One region of the Methylobacterium sp. ARG-1 genome, then DNA from elsewhere that is predicted to be linked to it. Evidence: predicted binding sites of a transcription regulator. Region 1 holds the regulator's gene; each other region holds the start of a gene.

Region 1 (5,978 bases):
TCCCGAGCTCGGCTCGGGATGCCGGTCCTCACCGCTCCGCAGCCTGTTCTAGACAATGCAAGGGACTGGGCACCGGGGCACGCGCCCCGGCGCCCGTGACCGCAGCGGCGGGTTTCCGCCAGACCTCGCGGATCAAGGTTTGCGGGACGCCATCGAAGGATCCACCATGCCCGGCCATATCGTCAGCTCCTACGACACCGACCTCGATGACCTGCGTCGCTCCATCTCCGAGATGGGCGGCGTGGCCGAGAAGATGGCCGCCGAGGCGACCGACGCCCTGGTCCGCCGGGACGATACGCTCGCCCAGGCGGTGATCGTCGCCGACAAGCGTCTCGACGCGCTCCAGCGCGACATCGAGGAGCGGGCCGTGCTGCTCATTGCCCGGCGGCAGCCCCTGGCGATCGACCTGCGCGAGACCATCTCGGCGATCCGCGTCTCGGGCGACCTGGAGCGGATCGGCGACCTTGCCAAGAACGTCGCCAAGCGCGTCGTGGCGATTTCCGATCAGGCGCCGGCGCAGAAGATCGTGCTCGGCGTGCGGCACATGAGCGACCTCGCCGAGGCGCAGCTCAAGGACATCCTCGACGCCTACGCGAGCCGCGACGTGAAGGCCGCCTACGACGTCTGGGAGCGCGACGGCGAGATCGATGCGCTGTACAATTCGCTGTTTCGCGAACTCCTGACCTACATGATGGAAGATCCGCGCAACATCTCGTTCTGCACGCACCTGCTGTTCTGCGCCAAGAATGTCGAGCGCATCGGCGACCACACCACCAACATCGCCGAGACGATCCACTACCTCGCCACCGGTGAGACCCTGGCGGGCGAGCGGCCGAAGAACGACGCGTCGAACTACGCAACGGTCGGCCCCGCCGCCACGGCCCCGTAACAGGCGGGTCGCGGTGCGGCCGGCCCGATCCGCACGCTGCCCTGTGGGGCAACGCCCGATTGTGGCGGCCTGCGGCTTGAGGGATGGCGGCCTCTGCCGCACCATCGGCGCGTCCGGGTCCCCCGGCGCGGGCGCGCCGGCCGGTACCGAGTACGGAACAGGTTAACGAACGTGAGCATGCAAGTCCTGATCGTCGAGGACGAGGAGGCCCTGACCACCCTGCTGCGCTACAACCTGGAAGCCGAGGGCTTCCTGGTCGATTCGGCGACGCGTGGCGACGACGCAGAACTGCTCCTGGCCGAGCGCACCCCGGATCTGGTGCTGCTCGACTGGATGCTGCCGGGCCTCTCGGGGATCGAGCTGTGCCGCCGCATCCGGGCCCGGCGCGAGACCGAGCGGCTGCCGGTGATCATGCTCACCGCCCGCGGCGAGGAGGGCGACCGGGTTCGCGGCCTCGGCACGGGCGCAGACGACTACATCGTCAAGCCGTTCTCGGTTCCGGAACTGCTGGCCCGAGTGCGGGCCCTGTTGCGCCGGGCCAAGCCCGCCCATGTCGCCGACCGGCTGGCGGCTGGCGATATCGAGCTCGACCGCACCGGTCATCGGGTCCGCCGCGCCGGCGAGGAGCTCCATCTCGGCCCTACCGAGTTCCGCCTGCTCGAATTCCTGATGCTGGCCCCCGGCCGGGTCTTCTCCCGCGAGCAGCTCCTCGACGGGGTCTGGGGCCACGACGTCTATATCGACGAGCGCACCGTCGACGTGCATGTCGGGCGCCTGCGCAAGGCGCTCAACGCGCCCCGGCAGGCCGATCCGATCCGCACGGTGCGGGGGTCGGGCTACGCCTTCGACGAGACGTTCTCGCTGGAAGCCTAGACCGCCTGTCCGGTCAGCGGGCCAGCGCCGCGCTCTTGTTCGCTGAGGCCGGCACCGTTTCCAGCGCCGCCAGCACCGTCCCCTCGGTGAGGATCTGCGGCAGCACCTGGGGTTCCCCCGTCCCGGTGTAGAGCAGATACAGCGGCACGCCGCTGCGCCCGTGCTTCTCCAGCAGGCGCGTGATCTCCGGGTTCTGGTTGGTCCAGTCGCCCTTCAGGTAGGTGACGCCCCGATCCGCCATCGCTGCCCGCACCGCCTGGGTCGAGAGCGAGGTCGTCTCGTTGACAGCGCAGGTGATGCACCAGGCGGCGGTCATGTTCACGAAGACCGGGCGGCGCTCGTTCACCAGGGAATCCAGACGAGCCTGGGTGAACGGCTGGACACCGTCGGCGGCAGCCTGGGCGGCGGGGGCCGCCCGCTCGCGGTCGAGGCTGAGCGTCAGGCCTGCGACCGCCAGGATCGTGAGCACCGCGAGCCCCTGGGCGATCCGCCCGAATCGCGGCGTCGCCGCGCGCCCGTGCTCCCAGGCCCAGGCGGCGAAGCCCACCAGCACGAGGCCGATCAGCCCGGCGAGCAGCCCCTGCGGCCCGACCTGCTGCGCCAGGACCCAGACCAGCCACGCCACCGTGGCGTAGACCGGGAAGGCCAGAACCTGCTTCAGTGTCTCCATCCAGGCGCCCGGACGCGGCAACCCCCGCAGGGCCGGCGGCCACAGGGTGAGCAGCAGGAACGGCAGGGCGAGGCCGAGCCCGAGGCTCGCGAACACCGCGAGGGCGACGCCCGCGCTCTGGGTCAGCGCGAAGCCCACCGCCGAGCCCATGAACGGCGCCGTGCAGGGGGTCGCCACCAGGGTCGCCAGCACGCCGGTGAAGAACGAGCCGCTGAGCCCCGAGCGCCGGGCGAGGCCGTCGCCGAGTCCGGCGAGCCGCCCGCCGAGATGGACCACCCCCGACAGGCTTAGGCCCATCGCAAGCAGCAGATAGGCGAGGCCGGCGACCACCGCCGGCGATTGCAGCTGGAAACCCCAGCCGATCGCCGCCCCGCCGCCCTTGAGGGCGAGCAACAGGCCGGCCAAGCCGAGGAAGCTCACGAGCACACCCGCCGTGTAGGCAAGGCCGTGCAGCCGGACGCGGGCGGCGCTCTCGCCGGCGTGCCGCACGAGGCCCAGCACCTTGATGGACAGGACCGGGAAGACGCAGGGCATCAGGTTGAGGATCAGGCCGCCGAGGAAAGCGAGCCCGACCGCGCTCACCAGCGTCGGCACGTCGAAGGCGGGGGCTGCGGGCGGCGCGGCCGGGGTCTCTGGCGCCGCCGTCGGGGCCGGCAGCACCGGCTCGTCGCCATACGCGAAGGCAAGCCGGTGCGTGCCGGCACCGGTCGCCTCCTCGACGGTCAGCACGCCGGGCAGGGCGGCGGGCGCCGGCTCGGCGGGGCTGCTCCGGGCCAGGGTGAGATGCAGGCCGGCCTCGTCGACGGTCATCACCTGCGCGGCGGCATTGTCGATCGCGGTCTCGGAATAGGGGAAGAAGGACGCGCTCTTGATGGTCTCCGGCTTGAGACCCGCCGCGGCGAAATCGAGCTGCAGGGTGTCGCCCTGGCTGGACAAGCGCAGCGGCCAGAGCGCCGGAGCGGGCAGGGCGGTCCGGGCCCGCGCGAACAGGGCGGCCTGATCGGCATCGGGCCGAGGCTCGCCCACCGGCAGGGTCAGGGCGAGGTCGGCGGAGCCCGGAACGCATTCGGTCTCGCAGACCAGGTAGGTCAGCTTGGCCTGGATCCGCACCGGATCCGCCGGGTCGAGGCTCGGCGGCGGCGTGACCGGCACGAGTAAGGTGACCTCGCCCTCGTAGCCGTAATTCATCAGCGTCGCGATCGCGATGCGCTCCGGCGCCGGCCACCGGATCGCACCGGCGTTGAAGCCCGCCGGCAAGGTCCAGGTCACCTCGGGCGGCAGACCAGAATCGCCCGGATTGCGCCAGTAGACGTGCCAGCCCGGCTTCACCTGCATCCGCACCGCCAGGGTGAACGGCTGCGCGCCCGCCACCGCGACGGGCTCGGCGACCAGGCTCGCCCGCACGAGATCGGGCGGCGTGCGGAAACCCTGGGCCGACGGGGCCGACAGGCTCGCGGCGAGCATCAGGACCAGGAAGGCGAGGCGGCGGATCATATTGTCCCTTCGCGCGCGGGGCGGTCGTGGTTTCACACGGGGGTCCGCGGGACCGGCGCCGGCCCTTATAACGCGGGTGTCACGATCCTGTCCCCAGCCCGGCGCCGTGACGCCGACACCATGACACCGCTGGGGTCGCTCAGCGGGGCTCGAACAGGAGGAGGTAGAGGAAGGCTCGTCGCTGATCCGCTTCCAGGTGAGCCAGTCGGTTGACCTCCGACCGGGCCGTCTGAAGCGCCGCCTGCGCATCGGTCATCGGTTGGCAGGAAGGAGAGGGACGGATCTTAGTCGGCGGCGTGCCGCCGGTCCTGCAATTCTGAAACGGCACCGGCAATCGTGACGATATGACCACCAGATCCGCCGGGCGGCTCATAGCGCCTGATCTTCGGCTTGCGTGTCGCCGCCTGAAGATCGTTGCACACAGTCTTCAATCGTTGGTGAGATATGGAACGATAGGTCAGCGTCCAGAATGGATCGTTCCGCTGCGTCCTTCCAACGGCCTCATCGGCCGCGGCCGTCAGGATCGCGTGAAACAGGCTATGATAAGCGTTGGAGAAGGTGCGGCGTAGGTCAGCCTGCCGCAATGAGCCGCGGCCGGTTTGGAGAAGAAGCGCATCCGCCCGGCTGAACAGATGCTCCGGATTAATGAGCGCCACGTTCGTCGAGCTCACGCTGCTCGGCATACTCGTCGACCACGCGCAGCGTCTCGCCGGCCTTCTGCAGGACTTTGCGGATAGCCAATCCGGCATCGAGCAGTTTGTCACCGTCGAGCTGCTGAATAGCGTCGTCTGAGACGATCAGCTGCACGCGCCGGACATCATCGCCATCGGCCCCTTCCATGTCGCCGAGGCGGACCGCTTGCACCAGGGGGCTGCCGAAGGACGCGTTGGCGGCCATCTTGGCGATTTCGGCGAGATCGGAAGACCTTCGGGGCATATCGGCCACCTTCTGCAATCCTGGCCGATCAGCCATTGGAGTGAACGAACAAAGGCCGACTCGGAACTCCTTTCACTCTGTCCGCCTCCCTTCGCCGACCTGAGGGCGCCCGGAGCGACTCCCCACTCCTCAAGCCGCCAGCGGAGCGGTGGCGCGGTCCAGCCAGCCGCGGGTTTCGGCGTCGAGGAGCGGCGCGAGGGTGTCGCGCACCCGGGCGTGATAGGCGTCGATCCAGGCCCGCTCCTCCGGTGCGAGAAGGTCCGGGCGGATCAGCCGCCGGTCGTAGGGGGCGAGCGTCAGGGTCTCGAAGCCGAGCATCGGGCGCTCGCCGCCCGGGATGGCGCGCGGCTCGACCAGGACGAGGTTCTCGATCCGGATTCCGTAGGCGCCGGGCGCGTAGTAGCCGGGCTCGTTCGACAGGATCATGCCGGGTTCCAGGGCGACGGTCCCGGTCTTGGCGATGCGCTGCGGGCCCTCGTGCACCGACAGGAACGAGCCGACGCCGTGGCCGGTGCCATGGTCGAAATCGAGCCCCGCCTGCCAGAGCGGTGCGCGGGCGAAGGCGTCGATCTGGGCGCCGGTGGTGCCTTTCGGGAAGACCGCCCGGGCGATGGCGATGTGGCCCTTCAGCACCCGGGTGAACCGATCGCGCATCGCCTCGGTGGGCTCGCCGACCGCGACCGTGCGGGTGATGTCGGTGGTGCCGTCCGGGTATTGCGCCCCGGAATCGATCAGGAACAGCTCGCCCAGCCGCACGATCCGGTCGCTGGCGCGGGTCACCCGATAATGGACGATTGCCCCGTTCGGGCCGGAACCCGAGATCGTCGGGAACGACACGTCGCGCAGGTCGCCGCCGGCCGCGCGGAAATCCTCCAGGGCCTCCACCGCGGCGATCTCGCTCACTCCCCCGGCTTCGGCGGCGCCGTCGAGCCAGGCCAGGAAGCGCACGACGCTCGTGCCGTCGCGGGTATGGGCGGCCCGGGTGCCGGCGATCTCGGCGGCGTTCTTGACCGCCTTCATGCCGGTGATCGGGTCCTTGCCGATATCGGCGGTCCCACCCGCGGCCTCGATCTTCTCCTTCAGGGCGACGGCGCCCGTGGCGGAATCGACCCGGAC
Region 2 (5,978 bases), on a different contig from region 1:
GTTCTCGGCCAGTTGCCGCATCGTCGCGTCCGTGGTCTCGGCCTGGATGGCGATCTGCCGAGCGCGCTCCGAGACCCGACCGACCTGGCCGGAGATCTCTTGGATTGCGCCATTCATCTGCTCGGAATTCGACGCGACCGACGAGGCCTTCTGACGGGCAGAATCCGCCGACTGCGTCAGCCCCTCGGCCGAGTGCTGCATGTCGCGGACCGCCGACCCGACGGCGTCGACGACGCGGCTCACGTCGGTGGCCATGTTCACCTGCGCGGACACGACTGCCCAGGTCAGCATCGGGCCGATATACCGGCCCTTCCGATCGTTGACGGCGGTGACCTGCAGGTCGAGCGTCTCCGGGCCGACCTTGATCTTGGTCCGGTGCGGCAGCCGGCTCGCATCCGCCAGCATGTTGCGCTGGTGGTGCGGGTTCTTGTGGAACACGTCGAACGAGTTGTTGACCATCTCGTCGACCTTGATCGGCAAGTATTTCTCCAAGGGGGCCAGCGTCTTGCGCGAGGTGGTGTTCAGGTAATTTATTTTGAAATCGTTTTGCGGATCGGCGGTCATGACCGCAACCGGCATGTTGTCGATCATCGACATCAGGCGGTCGATATCATTCTTCTTGGCCGAGATGTCGGCGGCGAACTTGACCACCTTCACCGGTTTGCCGCGGGCATCGAGCACCGGATTGTAGGTCGCTTCCAGCCAAACCTCCGACCCGTCCTTGTCGAGGCGCAGAAACTCGCCGGTGACGTATTGCCCGTCCTTCAACTTCGCCCAGAAATCCGTGTATTCCGCGCTCCTGGCAAAGGCCGGGTCGACGAAGATGCGATGGTGCTTGTCGCGGACATCCGCCAGGGTGTACTTCATCAATCTGAGGAAGTTCTCGTTGGCATCGAGAACCTGGCCGTCCATCGAGAATTCGATGATGGCCAGCGACCGATTCAAGGCGTCGAGCTTGGCCTGCGACTCGCTGTAAACCGATTTTTTGAACATATCACTGCTCGCGCTTCTCGAGCGGAAACCTAGCGCATAGTACGTTAATTTTGACCTAACTTGCCGAATTCAGAAACGGTACCGGTTTAGATTGCGGCGCGCAAGACAGATTTGTGAATTTTTGAAAACCTGTGCTTACAGTATTCCGGGATTTTCAGGGATGTTCCGGCAAACATTCTAAACTTAGGTGCGAATATCAGAACCATCCGCGTATCCGGAAGTACACGATCGGTGCCAGGGCGCTGAACAGGATCAGGCCGAGCGCGTAAGGGTAGCCGTAGGCCCAGTCCAGTTCGGGCATGTGTTTGAAGTTCATGCCGTACATCGAGGCGATCAGGGTCGGCGGTACGCCCACAACCGAAACGACGGTGAGGACGCGGAAGACGTTGTTCTGCTCGATGTTGATGAGCCCGAGCGTCGCGTCGAGGAGGAACTGAACGTTCTCGGCGAGCCGTGTCTCGAACTCGTCGAGGGATTCGATATCCCGCCGAATCGTTTCGAAGCGCCCATCCTCCGGCAGCCCGAGCCCATCGCAGGCAGCCGACACGAACGGCACGATTCGCTCGAGGCCGAGCAAGCTGGCGCGGATCTTCCCCAGGACCTTTCCGCGGTTGCTGATCCCGCGCAGGATCCGCCGCAGCGCCAGGTCGCGCCGGCGCGGCGGAGGGCTCTCCATCCGGCGGCGATTCGCGCCACGCAGGTCGAAATCGAAGATGCGCGTCGAGAGCTGGTCGAGTTCCGAGGCCATGTCCTCAAGGGCGTCTGCCAGGCTGTCGACCAGCTCCTCCAGGATGACCAGGAAGATCTCGCTCGGGGATACGCTGCCGTCGCCGTCGACGATCCGTTTCTGGGCCGAGTCCACCGCGCGCAGCTCGTGGAACCGGATGGTGACGAGGTGATCCTTCGATAGGAGGAAGCCGAGCGGCTTCAGCTGCGACTCGCTGCGCTCGAAGGTGATCATCGGCGTCGAGAGCGACAGGCCGCCTTTCACCCGCCGCAGCCGGCTGGAGGATTCGACCTCGGACAGCGCCGCCCGCGACGGCACGCGCAGACCGGTCGCCGCCTCGACGGCGGCGGCTTCCTCGGAGCTCGGATCGTTCAGGTCGAGCCAGACGGCGTTGCCGGGAATCGGGCCGCCGAGTTCCGGCGCAACCGCGCCGTCGGGTCCGTGCAGGCTCAGCATGAGAGCGCGTTGTCCGTGGGAAAAGGAAGGCTGATGTCGCGTCATCGCGCCGTCGCGCGCAGGTGCGACAGCCTTGACTCGGAACCAGGCGAGGGCTATCTCGCCGCCGTCATTGGCACTCGCCAAGACAGAGTGCTAACAGTCGGGTTTGGAAGCGGTCCCGCAGGCCGCATCAACGCCAACTGCAGACCTGAAGCAAGAGGGCAGCTCATGAAGTTCCGTCCGCTGCACGACCGCGTGGTCGTCCGTCGCATCGAGAGCGAGGAGAAGACCAAGGGCGGCATCATCATTCCGGACACCGCCAAGGAGAAGCCGCAGGAAGGCGAGATCGTCGCCGTCGGCCCCGGTGCTCGCGACGAGCAGGGCCGCGTCAACGCGCTCGACGTCAAGGCCGGCGACCGCGTCCTGTTCGGCAAGTGGTCCGGCACCGAGGTCAAGATCGACGGTCAGGATCTCCTGATCATGAAGGAATCCGACATCATGGGCGTCGTCGCTCTCTGATCGGATCGCCTTTCCCCGCCCTTTGAGGCCGTCTGAGGCCTTGGGGTTCAACCCAAATACAAGAGGCAAACCATGGCAGCGAAAGACGTTCGTTTCTCCGCCGACGCGCGCGATAAGATGCTGCGCGGCGTCGACATCCTCGCCGACGCGGTGAAGGTGACGCTGGGCCCGAAGGGCCGCAACGTCGTGATCGAGAAGAGCTTCGGCGCCCCGCGCATCACCAAGGACGGCGTGACCGTCGCCAAGGAGATCGAGCTCGCCGACAAGTTCGAGAACATGGGCGCCCAGATGGTGCGCGAAGTGGCCTCGAAGACCAACGACATCGCGGGTGACGGCACCACCACCGCGACCGTGCTGGCCCAGGCCATCGTCCGCGAGGGCGCCAAGTACGTCGCCGCCGGCATCAACCCGATGGACCTGAAGCGCGGCATCGACCTCGCCACCGCCGCTGCGGTGAAGGACATCATCGCCCGCGCCAAGAAGGTCTCGACCTCCGACGAGGTCGCCCAGGTCGGCACGATCTCCGCCAATGGCGACAAGGAGATCGGCGAGATGATCGCCCACGCCATGCAGAAGGTCGGCAACGAGGGCGTCATCACCGTCGAGGAGGCCAAGACCGCCGAGACCGAGCTCGACGTCGTCGAGGGCATGCAGTTCGACCGCGGCTACCTCTCCCCGTACTTCATCACGAACGCGGAGAAGATGGTCGCCGAGCTCGAGGATCCCTACATCCTCATCCACGAGAAGAAGCTGTCGTCGCTCCAGGCGATGCTGCCGGTGCTCGAGGCCGTGGTCCAGACCGGCAAGCCGCTGCTGATCATCGCCGAGGACATCGAGGGCGAGGCCCTGGCGACCCTCGTGGTCAACAAGCTGCGCGGCGGCCTGAAGGTCGCGGCCGTGAAGGCGCCGGGCTTCGGTGACCGCCGCAAGGCGATGCTCGAGGATATCGCGATCCTGACCAAGGGCCAGATGATCGCCGAGGATCTGGGCATCAAGCTCGAGAACGTGACGCTCCCCATGCTCGGCCGCGCCAAGCGCGTGCGCATCGAGAAGGAGAACACCACGATCATCGACGGCGTCGGCGAGAAGTCCGACATCGAGGGCCGCATCGCGCAGATCAAGGCGCAGATCGAGGAGACCACCTCGGACTACGACCGTGAGAAGCTTCAGGAGCGTCTGGCCAAGCTCGCGGGCGGCGTCGCGGTGATCCGCGTCGGCGGCGCGACCGAGGTCGAGGTCAAGGAGAAGAAGGACCGCGTCGACGACGCCCTCAACGCCACCCGCGCGGCGGTCGAGGAAGGCATCGTCCCGGGCGGCGGCACCGCGCTGCTGCGCGCGAAGAAGGCGGTTGCCGAGCTGAAGTCCGACATCCCGGATGTCCAGGCCGGCATCAAGATCGTCCTTAAGGCCCTTGAGGCCCCGATCCGCCAGATCGCCCAGAACGCGGGCGTCGAGGGCTCGATCGTGGTCGGCAAGATCACCGACAACACCTCCTCGGAGACCTACGGCTTCAACGCCCAGACCGAGGAGTATGTCGACATGATCCAGGCCGGCATCGTCGACCCGGCCAAGGTGGTGCGCACCGCTCTGCAGGACGCCGCTTCCGTGGCCGGCCTGCTGGTGACCACCGAGGCGATGGTCGCCGACGCGCCGAAGAAGGACAGCGGCGCCCCCGCGATGCCGGGCGGCGGCGGCATGGGCGGCATGGACTTCTAAGTCCAAGCCACCCGGTCGGGACAAAGGAAGGGGGTCGCCGCGAGGCGGCCCCTTTTCTTTTGGGCAGCCTGGTTCCCTCATCACGCTCCGGCCTGTGTCCGGGCGGTTCGAGTGGCCGGCCACTCGCCGGCAGCGGGATCGCCGTCCCGGGCGAGATCGGCCTCGACGTGAGCGGCGAGGCTGAAGAAGCGCTGGCGGACCTCGGCGGCGAACGGGTTCGACCGCTCAATCGCCTCAAAGACTTCGGGCGCGTCATGCCGGACCATGTCCACCGCCTGCATGAGCAATGAAAAGCTGCGCGTCGTCATGTGCGTCGGGAGTGGTTCCATGGCGACGAGCACCCGCGCGATCAGATGGGTCAGGCCTTGGACCGCTGCGGCCTCGCGGTCGTGGGCTTCCGGCGTCGTGACGATCACTTTCAGCTTCAGCACTTTCCGAAGGAAAGCGGCTGCACGCCGCCCACGCCGTCCAGAGACCGGACACACGGCGATACTCAGGCCGGCGATCCCGTCGGCGGCGCTCTGCGGGCCGAACAGAGGATGGGTGCCGAGGATCTCGACGCTGTGGGGTAGCCCCGCCCGCATGATCGCGACGGGCTCCATCTTCACCGAGCCAACATCGACCACCAGCGTTCCCGGCCGGAGATGCGGGCTTATCGTGGACACGACCGCGGCCAGGCTGGAAACCGGAACGGCGAGGATGACGACCGGGCAACGAGCCACCGCCGCCAGGTCCGTCCGCACGGCACCGTAGGTCTGGATATCGGGCTCGGCCGGGCGCGGGTCGTAGACGCGCAATGCCATATGGGGCGCGAGGTATCGGGCCATCAGACGACCGAAGGCGCCGAAGCCGATGATGCCGATTACCGGGCGGAGCTGAGTGGCTTGGGAGACTGACACGGTGACCTCGGGCAGGCGCGAGGTCGGCGGATCAGGAACAGGAGCAACCGCCGACGACGCAGCGGTTGTGCATGACAAGCAGGCCGCCGCTAAGGGAGCGGCGCGTAATACGATCCGGTGCGGAACAAGCTTAGCATGGTGGGGAGCCTCTAGGCGGTCCCGCCGAGCGCGTCAACCGGACCGCACCGACGGCCAGATCGGGCTGAACACGCAGCGTTCCGCTTCGAACGTGTTTTAAGAACGAAAAACGGGACGGCTTGCGCCGTCCCGTCGGTGGTCGTTCCTATCGGCCTAAGAAGATCGAAGCCAGTCGCTGGAGCAGGCCCCGCGGTGCGGGCGGAGGCTCATTCTGCCCAGGACGGTCCCCGATCTAATTGGCGGCGAAGGGATGCTGGGCCGAGTTGCGCTGCTCGGTGACGGTCGAAGCCTTCGGCTCGCCGTTCACGGCGCGCTGGATCGAGAGCTTGGTCGCCTCGTAGTTGTACTTCTGGATCTTGGCGTCGTCGGCCGCTTCCCAGTGAATGAACACACCGACCAGGATGAACAGATCGTCGGCCTCATCGGCCGGGATGATGCCTTCGGCAACGGCGTCCTGGACGGCCTTGGCAACGCCGTGCTGGGCCGGGCCGAACATCTGGACGGCCTGACGGGCGTCGTTGATGGTGACCTTGTTGAACATCAGGGTG
Region 3 (5,978 bases), on a different contig from region 1:
GCCGGTGCCCGCCAGCACGACGGCCTTCTTGCCCTGGAGCGAGCCGGCGGCCTTGGCCACCAGCGCGACGCCTGCGGCAGCCGTGGTGTTGGAGCCGTTGGAATCGAGCATGACCGAGACCCGGAACGGGCCGAAGAAGCGCTTCTTGACGGCGGTGAACAGCTCCTCGCCGGCCGCCATGCTGCCGCCGCCGACGAAGATCGCCGTCGACTTCTTCTCGGAACCGCCGCGGGTGTAGATCGTGCCGTCCACGAGCGCGCCCACATTGTCGGGCGTCACGCCGCCGTAGCCGGTGATGTGATCGGCACCGCCGTCGTAGCCGACGACCGTGTCGAACACGTTCGGCACGGCATCGGTGTCGAACAGGAACAGCAGCTTCTTCGTCATGTCTTAACCTCGGCCCAGGATGGGCATGATCGTCGTGAACACTCCACCCCGTCATTCCGAGTCCGCGAAGCGGAGCCCGGAATCCAGACGCTCAGGTGGTTCTCGGCCGACACCGTCGGCGGCACTGGGTTCCGGGCCCGCCCGCGGCGCCCCGGTATGACGGCGCGAGACGCGTCGCCTCAGCTCTCGACCACGTTCTGCGGCTTGCCGGCGACGAACGCCTCGACGTTGTCGACGAGCTGGTCGGCGAGGATCTGCATCGCCTCCTTGCTGGCCCAGGCGACGTGCGGGGTCACGATCAGATTCGGCAGGTCGGCCTCGCACAGGATGTTGCCGTCTTTCGGCGGCTCCTGCGCGACCACGTCGAAGCCCGCGCCCGCGATGGTGCCGTCCTTGAGCGCGGCCAGCAGCGCGGCCTCGTCCACCAGCCCGCCCCGCGCGGTGTTGATCAGGATGGCGTTCTTCTTCATCCGCTTGAGCTCGGCGGCGCCGATCATCCCCTTGGTGTCGGGGGTGAGCGGCACGTGCAGCGTGATCACGTCGGACTGCGTCAGGATCGTCTCGAAATCGACCAGCCCGTCCTGCGGGAACACGTCGTAGGCCAGGACCTTCATGCCCAGCGCCTCGGCACGCTTGCCAATCGACTTGCCGAGCGCCCCGTAGCCGACGATGCCGAGCGTCGAGCCGGCGATGTCGTAGATCGGGTAGTCGAAGTAGCAGAACTGCTTGGACTTCGCCCAGTCGCCCCGCTTCACCGAATTGGCGTAGGGCACGATCGCCCGGCGCAGGGCGAACATCAGCCCGACCACGTGCTCGGGCACGGTATTGAACGCGTAGTTGCGGATGTTGACGACGGTGATGCCCTGGGCCTTGGCCTGGGCCTTGTCGACCACGTCGGTGCCGGTGGCGGCCACCGCGATCAGCTTCAGGTCGGGGAGCTGCTTCAGGGTCTCGGCCCGCATCGGGACCTTGTTGATCAGCGCGATCTCAGCTCCCTGGAGCCGAGCCACCGTGTCCTCCGGCGTCCAGGTCGAGTCGTGCTCGACATAGTCGTGCGGGAAGCTGAACGGCCGGACCGTCGCGTCGAGGGACTCGCGGTCCAGGAACACGATTTTCTTCGTCATGGATCCCCTCTCGGGCGACGGGCGGTTTCCTCGGGATTCTTATTCTTACTTGCGCGTCGAAGCGGAGCCGGCAAGCCGACCCCGCTTCGACGATGGGCGTCAATTACGCCTTATGCAGCGGATTCTCGCGCAGGTAGCTGGAGGCGGCGGCGACGCCCGAGCCCGGCGTGACCTTGATGCCGCAATCGAGCATGGCCATCTCGGCGCCCGCGATGGCGCCCAGCAGCGACAGCTCGTTCAGGTCGCCGAGATGGCCGATGCGGAACACCTTGCCGGCGACTTTCGACAGGCCGGCACCCAGCGACAGGTTGTAGCGCTCGTAGGCGTGGGTGATCACCTTGGCGGCGTCGGCACCCTCCGGCACCACGATCGCCGTGACCGTGTCGGAGTTCCACTTCGGCTCCTTGGCGCAGGGCTTGAGGCCCCAGGCCGCCACCGCCTGACGGGTTGCCTCTGCGAGGACGTGATGGCGGTGGTAGATGTTTTCCAGCCCTTCTTCCTTCACGATCGCCAGGGCCTCGCGCAGGCCGTAGAGCAGCGGCAGGACCGGGGTGTAGGGGAAGTAGCCGGTGGCGTTGGCCGCGAGCTGGTCCTTCCAGGCGAAGTAGGCGTGGCCGAGCCGGTCGTTGCGGCCGGTGCCGCCCTCGGCGATCTTCAGCGCCTTGGGGCTGATGCAGATCAGGCCGAGGCCGGCCGGCAGCATGAAGCCCTTCTGCGAGCCCGCGATGGCGCAATCGACCTTCCACTCGTCCATGTAGAACGGCAGCGAGCCGATCGACGAGATGCCGTCCACGAACAGCAGCGCCGGGTGACCGGCGGCGTCGAGCGCCTTGCGCACAGCGGCGATGTCGCTGGTGACGCCGGTGGCGGTCTCGTTATGGACGACCATCACGGCCTTGATGGCGTGGTCCTTGTCGGCCCGGAGCGCCTCCTCGATCTTCTGCGGATCGGCGCCGGCGCCCCATTCCTCCTCCTGGACGATCACGTCGAGGCCGAGGCGCTGGGCCATATCGACCCACAGGTGGCTGAACTGGCCGTAGCGGGACGTCAGCACCTTGTCGCCGCGGCACAGGGTGTTGGACAGGGCCGATTCCCAGATGCCGGTGCCCGAGGACGGGAACAGGATGACGGTCCCGGCGGTCGAGCCGAACACGATCTTGGCATCCTGCAGCAGCGGCTTCACCAGCTCGGGGAAGCCCGGCGAGCGGTGATCCTCGGACGGCACGTGCATCGCGCGCAGGACGCGATCCGGGATATTCGTGGGGCCGGGGATGAAGAGATGGTTGCGACCGGGGCGCCGGGTTGCGGCCATGGTGTTTCCTCCAAAAACTCTGTTGTGCGCGGGCGGACCCGCGCCGGTTCGTTCGAACGTCCTCGAAGGCCGTGTCGGGCATCCTGCGAGCGGCGCCGGTAGCCGCGGCAGGCCGCAGCGTCCCGAACGTCATCCGCGTCATCCGTGGATCGGGGGGCTCAGCGGAGCGGCAGGCGGCCTCGTGCCGCTCGCGTCGCGGCGCGCCCCCGCGCGCCGGTCGCCTCCGAAATGCCGTCCCGTTCTACGGCGCCTCGTCTCAAGGCACCCTGGCCGCCTTCCAGTACGCGTCCGGCCCGGCTCACGCCGAGCCACCGGTTATCTGGTATTATGAGGCGGCGAAGCTCGGAAGCAAAACCGGAAAAACTTCGGGATCGCGGTAAAAAAATTTTTTGTGCGCCGCAACGCCAGCTATTCGGGCTTGAGAACTTCCGCTGCAGCGCACCACAACACCCACAGCGATCCACCCCCGCGTCATCAAACTGAGACGAGATCGCGCTCTGGATCCCGGCACCGTTCGACCGCCGGGAGGGTGACGTGGCCGAGGATGAGGAGATGCCGGTCCGGGTTCGCACGCTGTTCCTGTCGGACCTGCATCTCGGAACGCGCGGCTGCCAGGCCGGGCTGCTCCTGTCGTTCCTGCGCGATTACGACGCCGACACGGTCTACCTGGTCGGCGACATCGTGGACGGCTGGCAGCTGCGCTCCGGTTGGTACTGGCCGCAGGAACACAACGACGTCGTCCAGAAGCTCCTGCGAAAGGTGCGCAAGGGCGCCCGGATCGTCTACCTGCCGGGCAACCACGACGAATTCCTGCGCGATTACGTCGGCACGAATTTCGGCGGCATCGAGATCGCCGAGACCGCGATCCACGAGGCGGCCGACGGGCAGCGCTACCTGGTGATCCACGGCGACCAGTTCGACATGGTGGTGCGGCACTCGCCCTGGCTCGCCCATCTCGGCGACGGCGCCTACACGCTGGCCCTGACGCTTAACACCGTGATCAACCGGATCCGGCGGCGGGTCGGCCTGTCCTACTGGTCGCTCTCGGCCTGGGCGAAGCTGCGGGTGAAGAACGCCGTCAGCTTCATCGGCCGGTTCGAGACGATCCTGGCCGAGGAGGCGCGCCGCCAGGGCGCGAACGGCGTGATCTGCGGGCATATCCACCACGCCGCCGACCGGGCGATCGGCGATTTGCGCTACCTCAATACCGGCGACTGGGTGGAATCCTGCACCGGGCTGATCGAGCATTACGACGGCCGCATCGAGGTGCTGCACTATCCGAGCATCCTGCGCGCGCGCGAGGCCGAGGCCGCGCCGCGGGCGGTGACGGGCCGGCGCGCGGTGGCGTGAGGGATCGCTCGGTGAAGCTCCTCATCGCCAGCGATGCCTGGCATCCGCAGGTCAACGGCGTGGTGCGCTCCCTGGAGCAGATGGTCCGCCGGGCGCCCGAGCACGGCTTCGAGACGGCCCTGCTCTCGGTGGCCGATTTCCGCTCGCTGCCCCTGCCGGGCTACCCGGAGATCCGCCTGGCCCTGGCCGGACGGGACCGGGTGGCGGCGCGCTGGGCCAAGGAGCGGCCGAGCCATGTCCATATCGCCACCGAGGGTCCGATCGGCTTCGCGGCCCGGCGCCACTGCCTGGCCCACGGTCTGCCCTTCACCACGAGCTATCACACGCGGTTTCCGGAATACCTCGCCGCCCGGCTGCCGGTGCCGGAGGCGTGGTCCTACGCCTATCTGCGCCGCTTCCACGGCGCGGCCCGGGGCACGATGGTCAGCACCCCGACCCTCCAGGCGGAGCTGGAGGCCAGGGGTTTCACCCGCCTGATGCGCTGGACCCGCGGGGTCGACACCGAGCGATTCCGCCCGGCCGCCCCCGGCGAGCCGCCGCCCGCGGAACTGGCCCAGCTGCCACGGCCGCTGTTCCTCTATGTCGGCCGCCTCGCCGTCGAGAAGAACCTGGCGGCCTTCCTCAGCCTCGACCTGCCCGGCACCAAGGTCGTGGTCGGCGACGGGCCGGACCGGGCGCGGCTGCAGGCCCTGGCTCCGGAAGCGCGTTTCCTCGGCACGCGGACCGGCGCGGCGTTGGCATCGGTCTACGCCGCCTGCGACGCCTTCGTGTTCCCGAGCCTGACCGACACGTTCGGCATCGTGCTTCTGGAAGCCATGGCCTGCGGCCTGCCGATCGCCGCCTTCCCGGTGCCGGGACCCAACGACGTTCTGAGCGGGACCCGGGTCGGCATCCTCGACCACGACCTGCGCGCGGCCGCGCTCGCAGCGCTTCGCCTGTCCCGGGCCGAGTGCCGACAGGAAGCCCTGCGCCGCGGCTGGGACGTCAGCGCCGATCAGTTCTTCGGCAACATCATCGAGGCGCATGGCGGCGAGCGGGGCACCCGGAACGCCGCCTGAACCGTGACGACGGCCGCGCGGGATGGCAGGACGGCCGCATGCCGTCCGTGAAGCGAACCAGATCCACCCTCACCCCGTCCTTCGACCCGGCCCGCGCCAAGGATTACCCGGTGGTGATCGGCTGCGATGAGGTCGGGCGCGGCGCCCTGTGCGGACCGGTGGTCGTGGCCGCGGTCTGGTTCGACCCGAATGCGATCCCCCCGGCCCTGCTGGGCGCCCTGGACGACAGCAAGCGCGTGCCCGAGCCGGTCCGCGTTCAGCTGGCGCCGCTGATCCGCGCCCATGCCCGGGTCGCCGTGGCGGCGGGCTCCCGGGCGCTGATCGACCGGATCAACATCCGCGCCGCGACCCTCGATGCCATGGCGCGGGCGGTGGCACGCCTCGGCATTGCGGCGCCGGTCCTGGTCGACGGACGGGACGCCCTGCCCGGCCTGCAGGGTCGCGCGGTGGTCGGCGGCGATGCCCTGGTGCCGCAGATCGCCGCCGCCTCGATCGTCGCCAAGGTCTTTCGCGACAACCTCATGCGCCGGCTGGCCGAGCGCCATCCGGGCTACGGCTGGGAGCGCAATGTCGGCTACGGCACGGCCCTGCACCGGGCCGGCCTGATGGCCCTGGGCCGGAGCCCGCACCACCGCCTCAGCTTCACCCGCGGGTTCGGCTAGGTTTCAAAGGATCGGGACCTTTTGCAGGTGCAGGGCAGAGCCCCGCAACTTTCCGGGGCTCTGCCCCCGAACCCCGCCAAAGGGC

What was found. The regulator PhoB, encoded in region 1, activates phosphate uptake and scavenging genes when phosphate is short. The targets are predictions, from matches to a motif close to TGTCATNNANCTGTCAT.
Region 2: AKJ13_RS06915 (CorA family divalent cation transporter) is a predicted target of PhoB. The motif match lies at 2,216-2,232, and genes of this name have one in related genera.
Region 3: AKJ13_RS16975 (UDP-2,3-diacylglucosamine diphosphatase) is a predicted target of PhoB. The motif match lies at 3,293-3,309, and genes of this name have one in related genera.

What each region holds. Positions count from the first base shown of each region.
Region 1 covers NZ_LHCD01000005.1:66,952-72,929, forward strand. The annotation lists gene phoU (phosphate signaling complex protein PhoU) at 167-889, shown strand; gene phoB (phosphate regulon transcriptional regulator PhoB) at 1,067-1,762, shown strand; gene AKJ13_RS07665 (protein-disulfide reductase DsbD domain-containing protein) at 1,776-3,926, opposite strand; gene AKJ13_RS31310 (hypothetical protein) at 4,211-4,597, opposite strand; gene AKJ13_RS07670 (hypothetical protein) at 4,569-4,871, opposite strand; gene AKJ13_RS07675 (aminopeptidase P family protein) at 4,992-5,978, opposite strand, start outside.
Region 2 covers NZ_LHCD01000004.1:225,820-231,797, forward strand. The annotation lists gene AKJ13_RS06910 (PAS domain-containing methyl-accepting chemotaxis protein) at 1-993, opposite strand, end outside; gene AKJ13_RS06915 (CorA family divalent cation transporter) at 1,190-2,176, opposite strand; gene groES (co-chaperone GroES) at 2,387-2,677, shown strand; gene groL (chaperonin GroEL) at 2,750-4,393, shown strand; gene AKJ13_RS06930 (prephenate dehydrogenase) at 4,474-5,292, opposite strand; gene fae (5,6,7,8-tetrahydromethanopterin hydro-lyase) at 5,663-5,978, opposite strand, start outside.
Region 3 covers NZ_LHCD01000017.1:23,726-29,703, forward strand. The annotation lists gene AKJ13_RS16960 (NADP-dependent methylenetetrahydromethanopterin/methylenetetrahydrofolate dehydrogenase) at 1-387, opposite strand, end outside; gene AKJ13_RS16965 (D-2-hydroxyacid dehydrogenase) at 567-1,511, opposite strand; gene AKJ13_RS16970 (aminotransferase class V-fold PLP-dependent enzyme) at 1,615-2,823, opposite strand; gene AKJ13_RS16975 (UDP-2,3-diacylglucosamine diphosphatase) at 3,358-4,173, shown strand; gene AKJ13_RS16980 (glycosyltransferase family 1 protein) at 4,185-5,231, shown strand; gene AKJ13_RS16985 (ribonuclease HII) at 5,270-5,893, shown strand.